2 regions of the Photobacterium sp. BZF1 genome follow, and region 2 is predicted to be linked to the other one. Evidence: predicted binding sites of a transcription regulator. Region 2 holds the regulator's gene; the other holds the start of a gene.

Region 1 (7,960 bases), on a different contig from region 2:
AGGCGCTCGCTGTGAGCATCGTTGCTATTTTGGCAGGATGCAGCTCATCTGATTCAACGCCAGTTGAAGACAGCCTAAATTTGCGTATTTTGCATATCAATGATCACCACTCCAAAGTTGATGCGAGCGAAAAGCAGAGCTTGAATCTGGGTGGCGTAGAAACGTATGTTGATGTCGGTGGTTTTCCACGTTTGGTGACCAAGTTTAACGAACGCGACAGTGGTAACGTGCTGAAACTACATGCGGGTGATGCAATTACCGGTACCATGTACTACAGCCTGTTCCGTGACGAACTGCCAGACGCGCTGATGATGAACCAAGTCTGTTTTGATACGTTCGCGCTGGGTAACCACGAGTTTGATGACGGCAATGAACAACTCGCCCACTTCATCAAAACCCTGACGACTAGCGAAGAGGCGGATGCCTGCGGTACCGATGTAGTCGCGGCAAATGTTCAAGTTGATCCATCAAACCCAATTGCTGGCCTATACACGCCGTATGAAGTTTACCAATTTGGTGAACACCAAGTTGGTGTGATCGGTATTGATATTGGAGATAAGACCAAAGACTCTTCTTCGCCATCTGAGGATACGGTATTCCTCGACGAAGTTGAAACGGCACAAAAATACATCGATAAACTCAAGTCAGAAGGTGTCAATCATATTGTATTGTTGACCCACTATACCTACGAAAATGATGTCGCAATGGCGTCACAACTTTCCGGCGTGGATGTTATTGTTGGCGGCGACAGCCACTCATTATTGGGTGATGCTGAAACGTTCGCTGCAATGGGGCAGCCTATTAGTGGTGACTACCCAACTATTTTGACCAATGCCGATGGTAATGATGTCTGTATTGTTCAGGCTTGGGATAATGCCAAAGCAATGGGTGAACTAAACATTCAGTTTAATAGTGAAGGTAACGTTGTGAGTTGTGACGGCCATGCTCACCTACCGCTTGGCGATAACTTCACTGCTGACTCTAAGGGGAAAGAAGCCCACAGTGAAGCTGAGCTGAAAGCGATTCGAGACTATGTTGCTGCTACAGCTGAAGTCAGCATTGTTGCGGAAGATGCAACTACTGTCGATAAATTGGCTTACTACAGCGCCCAAATTGAGGAGCGTAAGCAAGAGATCATCGGCAGCAGCGATGCTAACTTATGTAATGAACGAGTACCTGGTCAGGGTCATGCTTCGGGGTCCTTGTGTGGTGTTGAAAACGCCAATCGTGACTTCCTGAATGCGCATGGTAGTGTTATGGCCAATATTGTTACTGATGCCTTCGCACACCTTTCCCTACGCTCTGATATCGCACTTCAGAACTCCGGTGGTGTACGTACCAGCATTCCAGCTGGTCAGGTTAGCGTGAGTCATGCCTTTAATGTATTGCCTTTCACAAACTACCTAGTCAACCTCGATATGACAGGTCAAGAGATCGTTAACACCTTGGAAGATGCGCTTGATAATGTTGTAGCAAACAACTCTTCAGGTGCGTTCCCTGCAGCGACGAACCTACGTTTCGATGTTGATTTGAACAAGGCTAAAGGCTCTCGCGCGAGCAACGTTGAAGCTCGTCGTCGAGGTGAAAATAGCTGGCACCCAATTAAGCTTGATGAAACCTACGTCGTGGTAACCAACGATTTTGTTGCAGCAGGTGGTGACAGCTACTTGTCTATGGTTCCTGCATTTGAAGACGATAACCGTCGTGAAGATACGGGCTTGCTTTACACCGACTCATTGATCAACTACATCAAAGCGTTGCATGCCGAAGGCAAATCACTGCAGCAGCCGACAGTCGATGAGATGGCAGTTCAGAACTTTATCCCGTTAAAAAGTAACTAAATTGTCAACATCAGCTTGTTAGCTCATTGGGCAGGCAATTGAAGATGACCGTAAAGGAGGCTGAGGCCTCCTTTTTTATTGGTCGTTTTTGAGGGTGGAGACGTCAGTTCAGTTACGGACACAAGTTTGTAGGGATGATAAAGGCGGCTACTGTAACACTGTCTTCGAGGGGATATACCAGCCTTGCCTTGGGTTGCGCTTAGTTAGAGAATCAGGTAGGTTTAGATATCTGGACGTCTAAACATCTCTTGCCTATTATGGCTATATCAATAGGTTTAGACGGGAAACACGTTTAAGGAGAAGCACCCATGCCGATTAAGATCCCTGACAAATTACCTGCAACCGATATCCTACGAGGAGAGAATATCTTCGTGATGTCGGAAGCCCGTGCTTCGAGTCAGGAAATCCGTCCTCTGAAGGTGCTGCTGCTTAACCTGATGCCAAAGAAGATTGAAACGGAAACCCAGTTTCTGCGTCTGCTGTCCAATAGTCCGCTGCAGGTCGATGTTGAATTGCTCCGTATAGACAACCGGCCTACCAAGAATACGCCGACTGAGCATCTCGACACCTTCTATCGCCAGTTCGAAATGGTGAAAGACCGCAACTTCGATGGCTTGATAGTAACGGGTGCTCCGCTTGGCTTGGTGCAGTTTGAAGATGTGCTCTATTGGGAAGAAATCCAGACCATCATGAACTGGGCCAAACAGCATGTGACTTCAACGCTGTTTGTGTGCTGGGCAGCCCAGGCTGGCTTAAAACTGCTGTACGATCTGCCTAAGCGTACCCGCAAGGAGAAGTTATCAGGGGTCTATTGGCACCGTATTCATGATTGCCACAACCCGATCCTGCGTGGCTTTGATGATTCATTCTTGGCGCCACATTCCCGCTTTGCCGACTTCTCACCAGAGTATTTGGAAGAGCATACTGATCTAGATATTCTGGCGACGTCTGAGCAGGCCGGTGTGTACTTGGCTGCGACCAAAGACAAACGGAATGTGTTTGTAACCGGTCATCCGGAGTATGATGTTGATACCCTGCATAATGAGTATGTCAGGGATGTTGGGGAAGGAATGGAGCCAAATGTACCGGTGAACTACTACCCGGACAATAATCCAGATAACCCACCCATTGCCAGCTGGCGTAGCCATGGTCACCTGCTGTTTGCCAACTGGCTAAACTACTGTGTCTACCAGCAGACTCCTTATGACTTGGAGCATTTCTCGGAAGCCAACTTCACCACAGATGAATAGTTTGTTGCCGAATAACACAATACTTGCAGAGTAGGTGGCCATCCAGCTTTACGTATGCGGCCCATGCACTAGGATAAAATTTCAAAACCTACCCGCCAGGGACGGCGGGTTGGAGCGACATGGATGTCACTTTGCGCTTTTGAAATTTACATTCTGGTGCTTGGGACGTTCTTTCAACTGCAATAGAAATAGTTCCCAGCTAAAAAAAGACCTGCCGAAGCAGGTCTTTTTTATCGTAGCTATTTACTTGGGCTATTTTCGGCTTCCCACAATTTGGCTTTGTGGATCAGCGGGGTAATCGTCGACCCCTGAATCAATATAGAGAACACGACTACCGAGTAGGTCATCACCAGCATAATTTCCCGCACATCAATGTTCTTGTCAGGGATCACCATCACACCTGCCGGCACTGCCATCGCCATCGCAAGGGCCAGGCCACCGCGTAGGCCACCCCAGGTCAGGATTCTAACCGACATCGGGTTGTAGTCGCGGTAGCGGTTGAAACCGACGTAGGAGAATTTTACGCTGAGGTAACGGCTAAGCAGTACTAGCGGTACAGCGATGACCATCAAGACCCAGTCTTCCTGGTGGAAGCTGAACTGCAGCATGCTCATACCAATCAATAGGAACAGTACGCCATTGAGGAACTCATCGACCAGCTCCCAGAAGTGGTCGAGGTGTTCTTCACTTTCCTTCGAGAAGCCAATATAGCGGGTCCAGTTACCGATCATGATACCTGAAACTACCATAGCCAATGGTCCTGAAACGTGGATGACATCGGCAAATACGTAGCCGGCAGTCGGTATGCCCAGCGTGAGCAGTAGTTCCATTGAGTGGTCATTGGTCGAGCTGATCAGGTAATGGAAAATAAGGCCTAGGGCGAAACCGTAGGCGATACCGCCAATAGCCTCTTGCAGGAAGAGTTGGCCAACACCAAGAACGGTAGGGGCTTCGTTACCAAAAGCGATGGTAAATAGGGTAACGAAAATGACAAGGCCGAAGCCGTCATTGAATAAAGATTCGCCCTCAATTTGGGTAGAGATACGCTTTGGCGCATCGAGTTTTTTTACAATAGCGAGCACGGCAATCGGGTCAGTTGGCGAGATCAGCGAGCCAAAGATCAAACAATAGATCAAATCGAGCTGGATACCGAGTACCTGACAAATACCCCACAGGGAAAAGCCGATAAAGAAGGTTGAAAATAAAGTGGCGGCAAGCGCAAGTGTGGTGATTTCCCACTTTTGATCTTCTAGGTGGGGAAGTTTGATCCCCAAACCACCCGCAAACAGCAAGAAACCTAGAATCCCTTTGAGCAAGAAGTTCTCGAAGTTGATTTCGCCAAGCTGGCTTGCAGCAATGTCTTCTAGGTGGAACCAGCCGTTATGCCCGGCAACAATGATGCCCAGAGATAGCACCAACGCCCCAGCAGTAATGGCGATAGTGGTCTGCATTTTTCCTATTTTACTGTTTATAAAAGCGATCAGCATTGCTGCTGCCGCCAGGAAACAGAGGGTGCTGTAAACTGACATCCAGTGACCTCGATGGTAATTGAAAGTAAAGCTGAAAATTGTGTCAAAATATAAATCTATCGCTGCCCGATAGCTATCTTTAATTTCTTACAATGAGTTAAAAATTAATCAACGAAAAGCCCTTTAGACGTCTAGATTTCCATTTTTGCTATGGTAGGATGTGAACTAGCTGTAACATTAGATAAGGAAGTAAAGCGGTGTTGATGGGCAAGGATTTACTAAATAAGCGCTTGGCAGAGCAGATCCTGATCATTGATGGTGGCATGGGCACCATGATCCAGGGCTACAAGCTGGAAGAGCAAGATTACCGTGGTGAGCGTTTTGCCGATTGGCACATGGACCTCAAGGGCAACAACGATTTACTGGTACTGACCCAACCACATTTGATCAAGGATATTCATGCCTCATACCTTGAGGCTGGTGCGGATATCCTAGAGACCAATACCTTCAACGCGACCACCATCGCGATGGCCGATTATGAGATGGAAGCGTTGAGTGCCGAGATCAACCTCGAAGCAGCCAAGCTTGCCCGTCAAGTGGCCGACGAGTGGACGGCAAAGACACCGGACAAGCCGCGATTTGTGGCCGGTGTGCTGGGCCCGACCAACCGAACTTGTTCCATATCGCCGGATGTAAACGATCCTGGTTTCCGCAATGTTACCTTTGACCAGTTGGTCGAGGCGTATGCCGAATCGACCCGCGCATTGATCGAGGGTGGCTCAGACATCATCCTTATCGAGACGATTTTCGATACCCTCAATGCCAAGGCGTGTGCCTTTGCGGTCGATACTGTATTTGAAGAGTTGGGCTATTCGTTACCGGTGATGATTTCCGGTACGATCACCGATGCATCAGGCCGCACCCTGTCAGGCCAGACTACCGAGGCATTTTATAATGCCCTACGTCATGTTAACCCTATTTCATTTGGCCTGAACTGTGCTCTTGGTCCTGATGAGTTGCGCCAGTATGTCGAAGAGTTGTCGCGCATCTCTGAATGTGCCGTCTCTACCCACCCAAATGCCGGTCTACCCAATGCCTTTGGTGAATATGACTTGTCTCCGGAAGAGATGGCGAGCCATATCAAAGAGTGGGCGGAAAGCGGATTCCTAAACTTAGTCGGTGGCTGTTGTGGCACCACGCCAGAACATATTCGCCAGATGGCCGAAGCAGTGGCAGACATTGCGCCTCGGGCGTTGCCTGAGCTACCGGTTGCCTGCCGTTTGTCGGGTCTTGAGCCGCTGACCATTGAAAAAGATACCTTGTTCGTCAACGTAGGCGAGCGAACCAACGTGACCGGTTCGGCGCGCTTCAAACGCCTGATCAAAGAAGAATTGTATGACGAGGCGCTGGAAGTTGCCCGCCAGCAGGTAGAAAACGGTGCCCAGATCATCGACATCAACATGGATGAAGGGATGCTGGATGCCGAAGCGTGCATGGTGCGATTCCTCAACCTGTGTGCTTCCGAGCCAGAGATTTCCAAAGTGCCTATCATGGTCGACTCCTCGAAGTGGGAAGTCATCGAAGCTGGCCTGAAATGTATCCAGGGCAAGGGGATTGTTAACTCTATCTCGCTCAAGGAAGGCAAAGAGAAATTTGTTGAGCAGGCCAAGCTGATCCGCCGCTACGGTGCAGCCGTGATCGTGATGGCGTTCGATGAAGTGGGCCAGGCTGAAACCCGCCAGCGCAAGCTGGAGATCTGTACCAATGCCTACCGTATCTTGGTCGATGAAGTTGGCTTCCCGCCGGAAGATATCATTTTCGATCCGAATATCTTTGCGGTTGCGACCGGCATCGAAGAGCACAACAACTACGCGGTTGATTTCATCGAAGCGGTAGCCGACATCAAGCGCGATCTGCCCCATGCCATGATTTCTGGTGGCGTCTCTAACGTCTCGTTCTCTTTCCGCGGTAACAATTACGTCCGCGAAGCTATCCATGCCGTATTCCTGTACCACTGTTTCAAGAACGGTATGGATATGGGGATCGTCAATGCTGGTCAGCTTGAAGTGTACGACAACGTACCGGAGAAGTTGCGTGAAGCGGTAGAAGACGTAGTCCTGAACCGCCGTGATGACTCGACAGAGCGCCTGCTGGATATCGCTGCGGAATATGCCAATAAAGGCGTGGGCAAGGAAGACGATGCGTCAGCACTTGAGTGGCGTACCTGGTCGGTAGAAAAGCGCCTTGAGCATGCCTTGGTCAAGGGGATCACCGAGTTTATCGTTGAAGATACCGAAGAAGCTCGACTCAATGCCTCCAAGCCGCTTGAAGTGATCGAGGGGCCGTTGATGGATGGCATGAACGTGGTTGGTGACCTGTTCGGTGAAGGTAAGATGTTCCTGCCGCAGGTAGTGAAGTCTGCTCGGGTAATGAAACAAGCGGTTGCCCACTTGGAGCCTTATATTAACGCTGCGAAACAAGCGGGTGCGACAAACGGTAAGATCTTGCTGGCAACAGTAAAAGGCGATGTCCACGATATCGGCAAGAACATTGTGGGCGTTGTACTCCAATGTAATAACTACGAAATCATCGATCTTGGTGTGATGGTGCCGTGCGAGAAGATCCTTAAGGTCGCCAAGGAAGAGAATGTCGATATCATTGGCCTGTCTGGATTGATTACACCTTCCCTCGACGAGATGGTCCATGTGGCGAAAGAGATGGAGCGCCAAGGCTTCGACCTGCCGCTGTTGATCGGTGGTGCGACGACATCCAAGGCTCACACTGCAGTGAAGATCGAGCAGAACTACAGCCATCCGGTGGTGTATGTAAATAATGCCTCCCGTGCTGTTGGCGTGTGTACCTCGCTGCTGTCTGATGAATTGCGTCCTGCTTTTGTCGAAAAGCTTGATGCCGACTATGTCAGGGTACGTGACCAGCATAGCCGCAAGCGTCCAAAGACCAAGCCGGTTTCCCTGGATGTTGCACGGGCAAACAAGGTCGCGATTGATTGGAATAGTTACACCCCGCCGGCACCTCTGAAATCAGGTGTGCAGGTCTTCGATGACTTCGATGTTGCTACCCTGCGCCAGTATATCGACTGGACCCCGTTCTTTATGACCTGGTCGCTGATGGGTAAGTATCCAGCTATTCTTGACCATGAAGAAGTGGGTGAGGAAGCGCGTCGTTTGTTTAAAGACGCCAATGACTTGCTAGACAGGGTTGAGCAGGAAGGCTTGCTCAAGGCGCGGGGGATGTGTGCTATGTTCCCGGCCAATAGTGTCGGAGATGATATCGAGGTGTACACCGATGAGTCGCGCACTGAAGTGGCCAAGGTACTACACAACTTACGCCAGCAAACCGAGAAACCGAAGGGCTTCAACTACTGCCTATCGGACTACAT
Region 2 (7,960 bases):
GCACCGGCATCGACCTTGCGCTTGAGGTTGATGAGATCAGCCTGCGCACTCTTGGCCTCCGGGTGGACTTCAGGATAGGCCGCAACCGAGATGTCGAAATCAGCTTCCGAGCGCAGCAGTTCAACCAAGTCCGCCGCATACATATCTGGTTTGACACCTTGCTCAGGGAGGTCGCCACGCAGGGCAACGATATCACGGATGCCGTTGTTCCAGTAATCACGGGCAATGCTTCGCAATTCGTCACGGGTCGCATCGATGCAGGTCAAGTGTGGCGCAGCCACCAAACCGGTTTGATCCTTGATGTCCTTGATGATCGAGTGGGTACGGTCACGCTCACCCGAATTGGCACCGTAGGTCACTGAGACAAATTTAGGCTGCAGCGTTTTCAGGCGGTGAATGGAATTCCACAGCGTCTGCTCCATCTGCTCACTGCTTGGTGGAAAGAACTCAAAAGACACATTGATGTTACCGTCAATGTCTGCAATGTTCTGGTTCAGTGAATCCAAGTGGCTTGCGTATGAATACCCCATAATCCATTCCTTACTCTTGTTGGCGCTCGGCCGCTCCCTAAACTGATGACATCTGAAATAACCGTTTAGACGTCTATATGTCTACAGAATGTCTTGTAACCAATTTAATGTCAACATGATGATCATGAATATTTTTCAACTTCAAATTGCATGATCTTCAACATTGGCAGGCCATAAAAAAGCCCGCTGATAGCGGGCTTTATGGTATTTCGGTATTTTTTTGGCAACTTGAACTGGGTGGTTTTGCATAACTAGTGAATTACACCAATTACCAGCATCACCATTAGCCAATTTCACTTGCATTCATCGCCCGTAGTCCTCGGCAAAGGCTTACAGCATTGCCGCTAGACGGTTAATATCTGAGAGCAGCGCACCAGCCGTCACATCACGGCCTGCACCCGGCCCGCGGATCACCAATGGGTTGTCACGGTACCAGCGACTCTCGATGGCAAAGATGTTGTCACAAGGGAGTAAATTGGCCAGGGCATGCTCACGAGACAACGCCTCGATACCAACAACGGCCTTGCCATGGCGATCCAAGCGGGCTACATAGCGCAGTACCTTCTCTTCTTTCTGCGCTTTTCGCAGGCGCTCATGCAATAACTCATCAAGCTCGACAGATTGCTCGAAGAAATCATCGACCCCAAGTGATGCCAATGCGTCTGGTACCAGTGTTTCCACCTTGACCTGCTCAGGCTCCAATGACAAGCCTGACTCACGGGCTAGGATCACCAGCTTGCGCATCACATCACTGCCATCCAGATCATGGCGCGGATCCGGCTCGGTCAACCCCTGTTGCCAGGCCAGCTCAACCAGCTGGGAGAATGGCACTGAGCCATCATATTGCTGGAACAGCCAAGACAGGGTGCCGGAGAAGATCCCCGACAAAGCGATGATTTCATCCCCGCTTTCACGTAAGTCACGTACCGTGTGGTTAACAGGCAAGCCTGCCCCCACCGTTGCATTGTAGAGCCAGAAGCGGCTGCTCTTGGCAAAGGCATCAATCACCTGGTGATAAGCTTCTCCCGAAGCCGAACCCGCCACCTTATTAGCAGAGATCAGGTGCAAACCAGACTCCGCCACTTGTGGGTAACGCGCTGCCAACTCACTGCTGGCCGTCACATCAAGCACGATGACATCGTCATAGGTATTGTGTGCCAGCACCGACAACCATTGATCACCGCTATATTCTACTGACTCATCGTCAAAGGCATGTTGGGCACGGCTAACATCAATACCGTCAAAATCAATCCAATGACGGCGGCTATCGACGACACCAATCAGGGTAAAGCTCATACCGTGGCGCTTTTCCAATGTGGCTTTCTCGGTTTCGAATAGCTCCAGCCACCGGCTACCGATATTGCCCTTGCCACAAAGCACCAGACCAATCCGCTTCTGGGCTTGGAACAAGTTCTGGTGAATCCCCTGGATCAAGCTATCGGTATCGGCCTTTCGCAATACCGCGACCAAACTCAACCCCGATTCAGACTCAGCTATAAACTCTAGCGCCTGCCCCTTAAGTTGCTGGTAGAAGCCATAGCAATGCACCGCATTATTCACCACGCCGGCCCCTACCGCAGCGACCAGAGAGAAACCCTCGCGCAAACGCAGTTCGGCGGCAATGCCGCTATCCTGAAGCTGGGCCAGAACGCTGTTAACGACCTCGGCAGTATAGGCCAGTTGCACCCGGCCTTTATCAGGCTCAAAGCTGCTGGCAAGCGGCTGTAGTTGGGTCCGCTGCAGGAAGCGCTCGATATCTGTAGCAATAGGGGCAAAATCATGGGCGCGGGTCACCGATAGTTCGATCAGGCACACCTCATCAAGTGACGTGATGATCTTGGCCCCGCGTCCTGACGCAAGTACCCGTTCCACCCGGGTCGAGCCTTGCTCCGGTTGGTGGCTGCAACGCAATGTCAGGTCAATCGCACTTTGTGCAACGGGCTGTAAGGTACGGCTATGCAAAACAGGCGCAGCCAAGCGGGCCAGTTCACTGGCCTCATCCAAGCGTAGCAAAGGCAGTAGGCAAGCATCTGCAACCTTACGCGGGTCAGCACTGTAAACCCCAGCCACATCACTCCAGATTGTCACCCTATCAACATCAGCCAGGGCGCCAATCACGGTTGCCGAATAATCCGAACCGTTACGGCCGAGTAGTACAGTCTCGCCCGCGCCATTTTGTGCCATGAAGCCGGTGATCACGACACGCTGTTGACTGTACTGAGCGAGCTGCTCCTTGAGCAGCGGCCAAGATAGCGCACGGTCAACTTCCGGCTGTGCGGCCCGCTCGGCCCGAAGGAACCGGCGAGAATCAAGGTTGGCTGCAGGTAGTTGTTGTTTAGTTAGCAAAGCGGCCAACAAACGGGCTGACCACTGCTCACCGTGACCAAGCACCTTGGCTTGTTCAGCCTCTGACTGTGGCTTTTCGGCCATACCCGACAGAACACCTAACTCAAGGTGCAACTGGGTCAACAGTTCATCCGCTACCTCACCGTCAAGCAGCGACTCAATCAGCCCCTGCTGAAAACTACGCAGAGACTGCAAAGCCTCATGGGCCTGACGGCCATCCTTGTCCAGTAGTTCAAGCCATTCGATCAGGCAGTTAGTGGTTTTACCTGCCGCCGATACAACGACCAAATCATTTTCGCTGGAATACTCACGCAAGATCTCGGCCACCCTTAGGTAGCACTCTGGATCAGCTAAGCTGCTGCCGCCAAACTTGTGCAATTGACGCGTAACAGGATGACTCATTTACGCTACCTCCGCCGCTTTGTTGAAAGCCTGCTCCAGATCGGCAATCAAATCTTCCGGATCCTCAAGGCCAACCGATAGCCTCAGCAGGGACGGTTTCAGTCCAGCCTCGGCTTGGGCTTCATCCGACATAGCACGGTGGGTCATACTTGCCGGGTGACAAATCAAGCTTTCCGTGCCACCGAGTGATTCCGCCAATGAGAAACAGTTTAGCGTTTTAACAAATACTTCAAGCTGCGCCATACTACCGGCAATCTCAAAGCTCAGCATTGCACCGAAGCCCTTTTGCTGCTTGAGTGCTATCGCATGGCCAGGGTGCTCTGGTTGGCTTGGATGGTAAATATTCCCTACCAACGGTTGCTGCTGTAGGTAAGCCAGGATCTGACGGCTGTTTTCTTCATGCATTCTCATCCTTGGTGCCAAGGTACGCAGGCCACGCAAGGTCATATAAGCATCAAACGGCGCACCGGTGGCACCAATACAATTTGCCCACCAGGCGATCTCCTCGGCATGCTCCGCCTGCTTGGAAATCAATACCCCACCGACGACATCTGAATGACCATTGATGTATTTCGTCGTGGAATGGACAACAAAATCGGCACCAAGGGCAATCGGCTGCTGGAGGATCGGAGACAGGAAAGTATTATCAACCGCCACCAGCGCACCCACTTGCTTGGCCGCCGCACAAATCTCGGTAACATCGACAATACGTAGCAATGGGTTTGACGGGGTTTCGACCCAAATCAGCTTAGGCTTTAGGGCCAGTGCTTCGGCGACAGCTTCTGGATCCGTCTGATCAATGAAACGTACTTTGAAATCACCCTTGGCCGCACGGGTATTAAACAGGCGGTAAGTGCCGCCGTAGCAGTCATGAGGGGCAATAATCAAGTCGTCCGGGCCAATTAACGCTGAAGCCAATAGGTTGATTGCCGCAGTCCCGCAGTTGGTCACCACAGCACCCGCTCCCCCTTCCAGCTCTGCCAACGCATCAGCCAGTGTGTTACGGGTCGGGTTACCTGAGCGGGAATAATCAAATTCTGGTACCTCACCTAATTGCGGAAAGCTGTAGGTCGAGGTTAAATAGAGAGGGGGTACCACAGCGTTGTACTGGGTATCAGATTCGATGCCGGTGCGAACAGCGACGGTAGCTAGCTTCTTGTCACTCATGTTTACTTTCCTTGTCAGGGTGGCCCTGGCGAATAACTTTTATGCAACAACATAACGATAAACACCGAAGACGTCAACACTTCTAGACGTCTATATGTCTTTGCTTATGGCGGTAAATCCCGCTAAAATTCAGGCATACTATATTTCATCACTTTTATATCGCTGAGAAGGTAAAAAATGGCAGAGTGGAATGGCGAATACATTAGCCCTTACGCGGAACACGGTAAGAAAAACGAACAAGTAAAAAAAATTACAGTTTCGATTCCATTGAAGGTTCTAAAAATCCTGACCGATGAGCGTACCCGCCGTCAGGTCAACAACTTACGCCATGCTACCAACAGTGAGTTGCTGTGCGAAGCCTTCCTGCACGCCTACACTGGCCAACCGCTTCCAACCGATGATGACATCCGTAAAGACCGCCCAGACGATCTTCCAGCAGAAGCGAAAGCGCTGATGGAAGAGATGGGGATCACCTACGAAGACATCAACGAATAATCGCCGGCGACTGGGTCACCATGATGTCAGCGTAATATGACAATAAAAAAACCAGCCTTGTGGCTGGTTTTTCTTTGCTTGGCTTAATACGAAACTTATTTTGCTTCCATGTAACCAATCGGCATCTCAATTTGGGCAACGCCAGAATCTACAGCAGCCTGGGCAACGGCCTTAGCAACGCGTGGAAGCAGGCGTGGGTCCATTGGCTTAGGAATGATGTATTCCGGGCCAAATTCAAGCTTGTCTGCACCAGCGGCAGCAACCACTTCGGCCGGTACCGGCTCTTTGGCCAGCGCACGGATAGCATCAACCGCCGCCAGTTTCATTTCATCATTGATTTCACTCGCACGCACATCGAGGGCACCACGGAAAATGAATGGGAAACAGATAACATTGTTGACCTGGTTCGGGTAATCCGAGCGGCCGGTACCCATAATCAAATCATCACGTACCGCATGGGCTAGCTCTGGCTTGATTTCAGGATCAGGGTTAGAACACGCAAAGACCACAGGCTTGTCAGCCATCAGTTTCAGCGCTTCAGGTGCAAGCAGATCAGGGCCAGAGACACCAACAAAGATATCCGCACCTTCAATCACATCTTCCAGGGTACGTTTGTCGGTGTTATTGGCAAACAGCTGCTTGTACTCGTTGATATCGTCACGGCGGGTATGGATCACACCCTTACGGTCCAACATGTAAATCTTCTCGCGCTGGGCACCACACTTGATAAGCAGTTCCATACAAGCCACAGCCGCTGCACCCGCGCCCAAGCAGACAATCACCGCTTCGTTGATGTTCTTGCCCTGAAGCTCCAGGGCATTGAGCATACCCGCAGCCGTCACAATCGCCGTACCGTGCTGGTCATCATGGAATACTGGAACGTGGCAGCGCTCAATCAGGCGTTTTTCGATTTCGAAACAGTCAGGGGCTTTGATATCTTCGAGGTTAATACCACCGAACGTATCAGCAATATTGGCAACCGTATCGACAAACTCGTCAATAGTACGGTGCTTCACTTCGATATCAATAGAGTCCAGGCCAGCAAAACGTTTGAACAGCAGCGCCTTACCTTCCATTACCGGCTTAGAAGCCAGCGGGCCAAGGTTACCCAAGCCAAGGATAGCTGTACCGTTGGTAATCACGGCAACCATGTTGCCCTTACCGGTGTACTTGTAGACATTTTCTGAGTTCTGAGCGATTTCACGTACTGGCTCAGCCACACCTGGGCTGTAAGCAAGGGCGAGATCTTCTACGGTATTAGCTGGCTTGGTGAGCTCGACAGCAATTTTTCCCGGTACTGGGTATGCGTGGTAATGAAGGGCCTGTTGGCGAAAATCTTCAGACATAGTGTTCGAAATCCTGGCTGGAGGTGACTTTATTTTGGAATTTGGACATAGATCATATTCTATGGCAGCACAAAATCCTAGCACCGAACATCTGGTCGATCCAATGATTCCCGGACCGAATGTTCAACATCAATGGGGAATATTGCGGTTCAAGTATTCACTTTAAGAGGGAATCGCCAATTTACCTGAAATAGGGATACAGATAGGGAATGGAGCAAACGAAATGATGGAATAAAAGAAGGGTTCGGACAGGGATAAAAAAAGGGATGCTTGCGCATCCCTTTTTTCGAAATTCATCTGGCAAATTACTTGCTAGAAAGCGCACCGAAACGCTTGTTGAATTTGTCGATACGACCACCAGAGCTAACCTGACGCTGCTTACCAGTGTAGAATGGGTGACACTTGTCGCATACATCAAGGTTGATGTCTTTACCCATAGTAGAGTTAAATACGAAAGTGTTGCCGCAAGAACAACGAGCGTTTACTGCAGTGTACTCTGGGTGAATACCTTGTTTCATGGGATAACCTCAAAAGTAAGGCCGTGTCGCTCTCCCGATCCTAAGCCGGGCACCACACGTCGTTAATATCAAAAACGTAACGGCAAGACCGCCAATACGTCAAATTCAGGCGGCGTATAGTAATCAATCATTCTGCCCAGATCAACCAATATGCGCCTTTTTTCGCCGCTTTGCCGCCCGAGGCTGGGCAAGGTACACTTCTCTATCTTAGTACATGCGGATTTAGCGGTTAGATATGACGCCCAACATCGCCCGAGTGGCCCTTCCTGTCCCCCTGGACAAGCAATTTGATTACTTGGTCAAAGCTGACCAGCAGCCAGTGATCGGTGGCAGAGTCAAAGTACCTTTTGGGCGACAGCAACTGGTTGGGATAGTCATGGCTCTGACCGATAGCTCCGACTTTCCCCTCAACCAGCTCAAACCTATCCACCAAGTATTGGATGCTGTACCTTTGTGGGGGCCAAGCCTATTCAAGTTGCTAACCTGGGCAAGCCAATATTATCAATACCCCCTGGGTGACAGCCTTGCCAATGCGATGCCTGCCCTATTGCGAAAAGGGCGGGAGGCTGCGCCTTCTGCACTGAAAATGTGGCAACTGACCGAAGCAGGCCACAATCAGCCTTTGACCGCCCTCAAGCGAGCTCCGCGTCAGGTTCAGGTGCTGACCATGCTACGCCAGGGGACGCTGAGCCATGAGGCCTTGTTGGCCGAAGAAGTCAGCAGCGCAACACTGAAAACACTGGCAGACAAAGGCTGGATTGAAACACTTGAACAAGCGCCGACTAACCGCAGTTGGAAGGCTGGGTTTGCCATAAATGAAGAAAAGCCCCGCCTGAATGAAGAGCAGGCGCTGGCAATTGCCAGTGTCAACGCCAACCCTGAATTTGGCTGCTACCTGCTCGAAGGGGTGACAGGCTCAGGCAAAACCGAAGTTTACCTCAACCTATTGGAGCCTGTTTTAGCTGCCGGTAAGCAAGCGTTGATCCTGGTACCGGAAATTGGCCTCACGCCACAAACCATCAACCGCTTCCGCCGCCGCTTCAATGTCCCGTTGGAGACAATCCACTCCGGGCTTAATGACACCGAACGGTTGTCGGCCTGGCTCGCTGGACGCGATAACCAAGCCGGGATAATCATCGGTACCCGCTCGGCGTTG

Evidence for each region. Region 2 encodes MetJ, which represses methionine synthesis genes. Its sites were predicted from a motif close to TTAGACNTNTANANGTCTAA; they were not measured.
Region 1: the regulator MetJ is predicted to act here: its motif matches at 4,744-4,763, upstream of metH (methionine synthase).

What each region holds. Positions count from the first base shown of each region.
Region 1 covers NZ_JACSOF010000081.1:20,546-28,505, reverse strand. The annotation lists gene BIZ37_RS17860 (bifunctional UDP-sugar hydrolase/5'-nucleotidase) at 1-1,841, shown strand, start outside; gene metA (homoserine O-succinyltransferase) at 2,150-3,091, shown strand; gene BIZ37_RS17850 (sodium:proton antiporter) at 3,331-4,620, opposite strand; gene metH (methionine synthase) at 4,824-7,960, shown strand, end outside.
Region 2 covers NZ_JACSOF010000014.1:10,212-18,171, forward strand. The annotation lists gene metF (methylenetetrahydrofolate reductase) at 1-530, opposite strand, end outside; gene BIZ37_RS04610 (bifunctional aspartate kinase/homoserine dehydrogenase II) at 861-3,278, opposite strand; gene BIZ37_RS04615 (O-succinylhomoserine (thiol)-lyase) at 3,279-4,445, opposite strand; gene metJ (met regulon transcriptional regulator MetJ) at 4,623-4,940, shown strand; gene BIZ37_RS04625 (malic enzyme-like NAD(P)-binding protein) at 5,036-6,286, opposite strand; gene rpmE (50S ribosomal protein L31) at 6,592-6,804, opposite strand; gene priA (primosomal protein N') at 7,040-7,960, shown strand, end outside.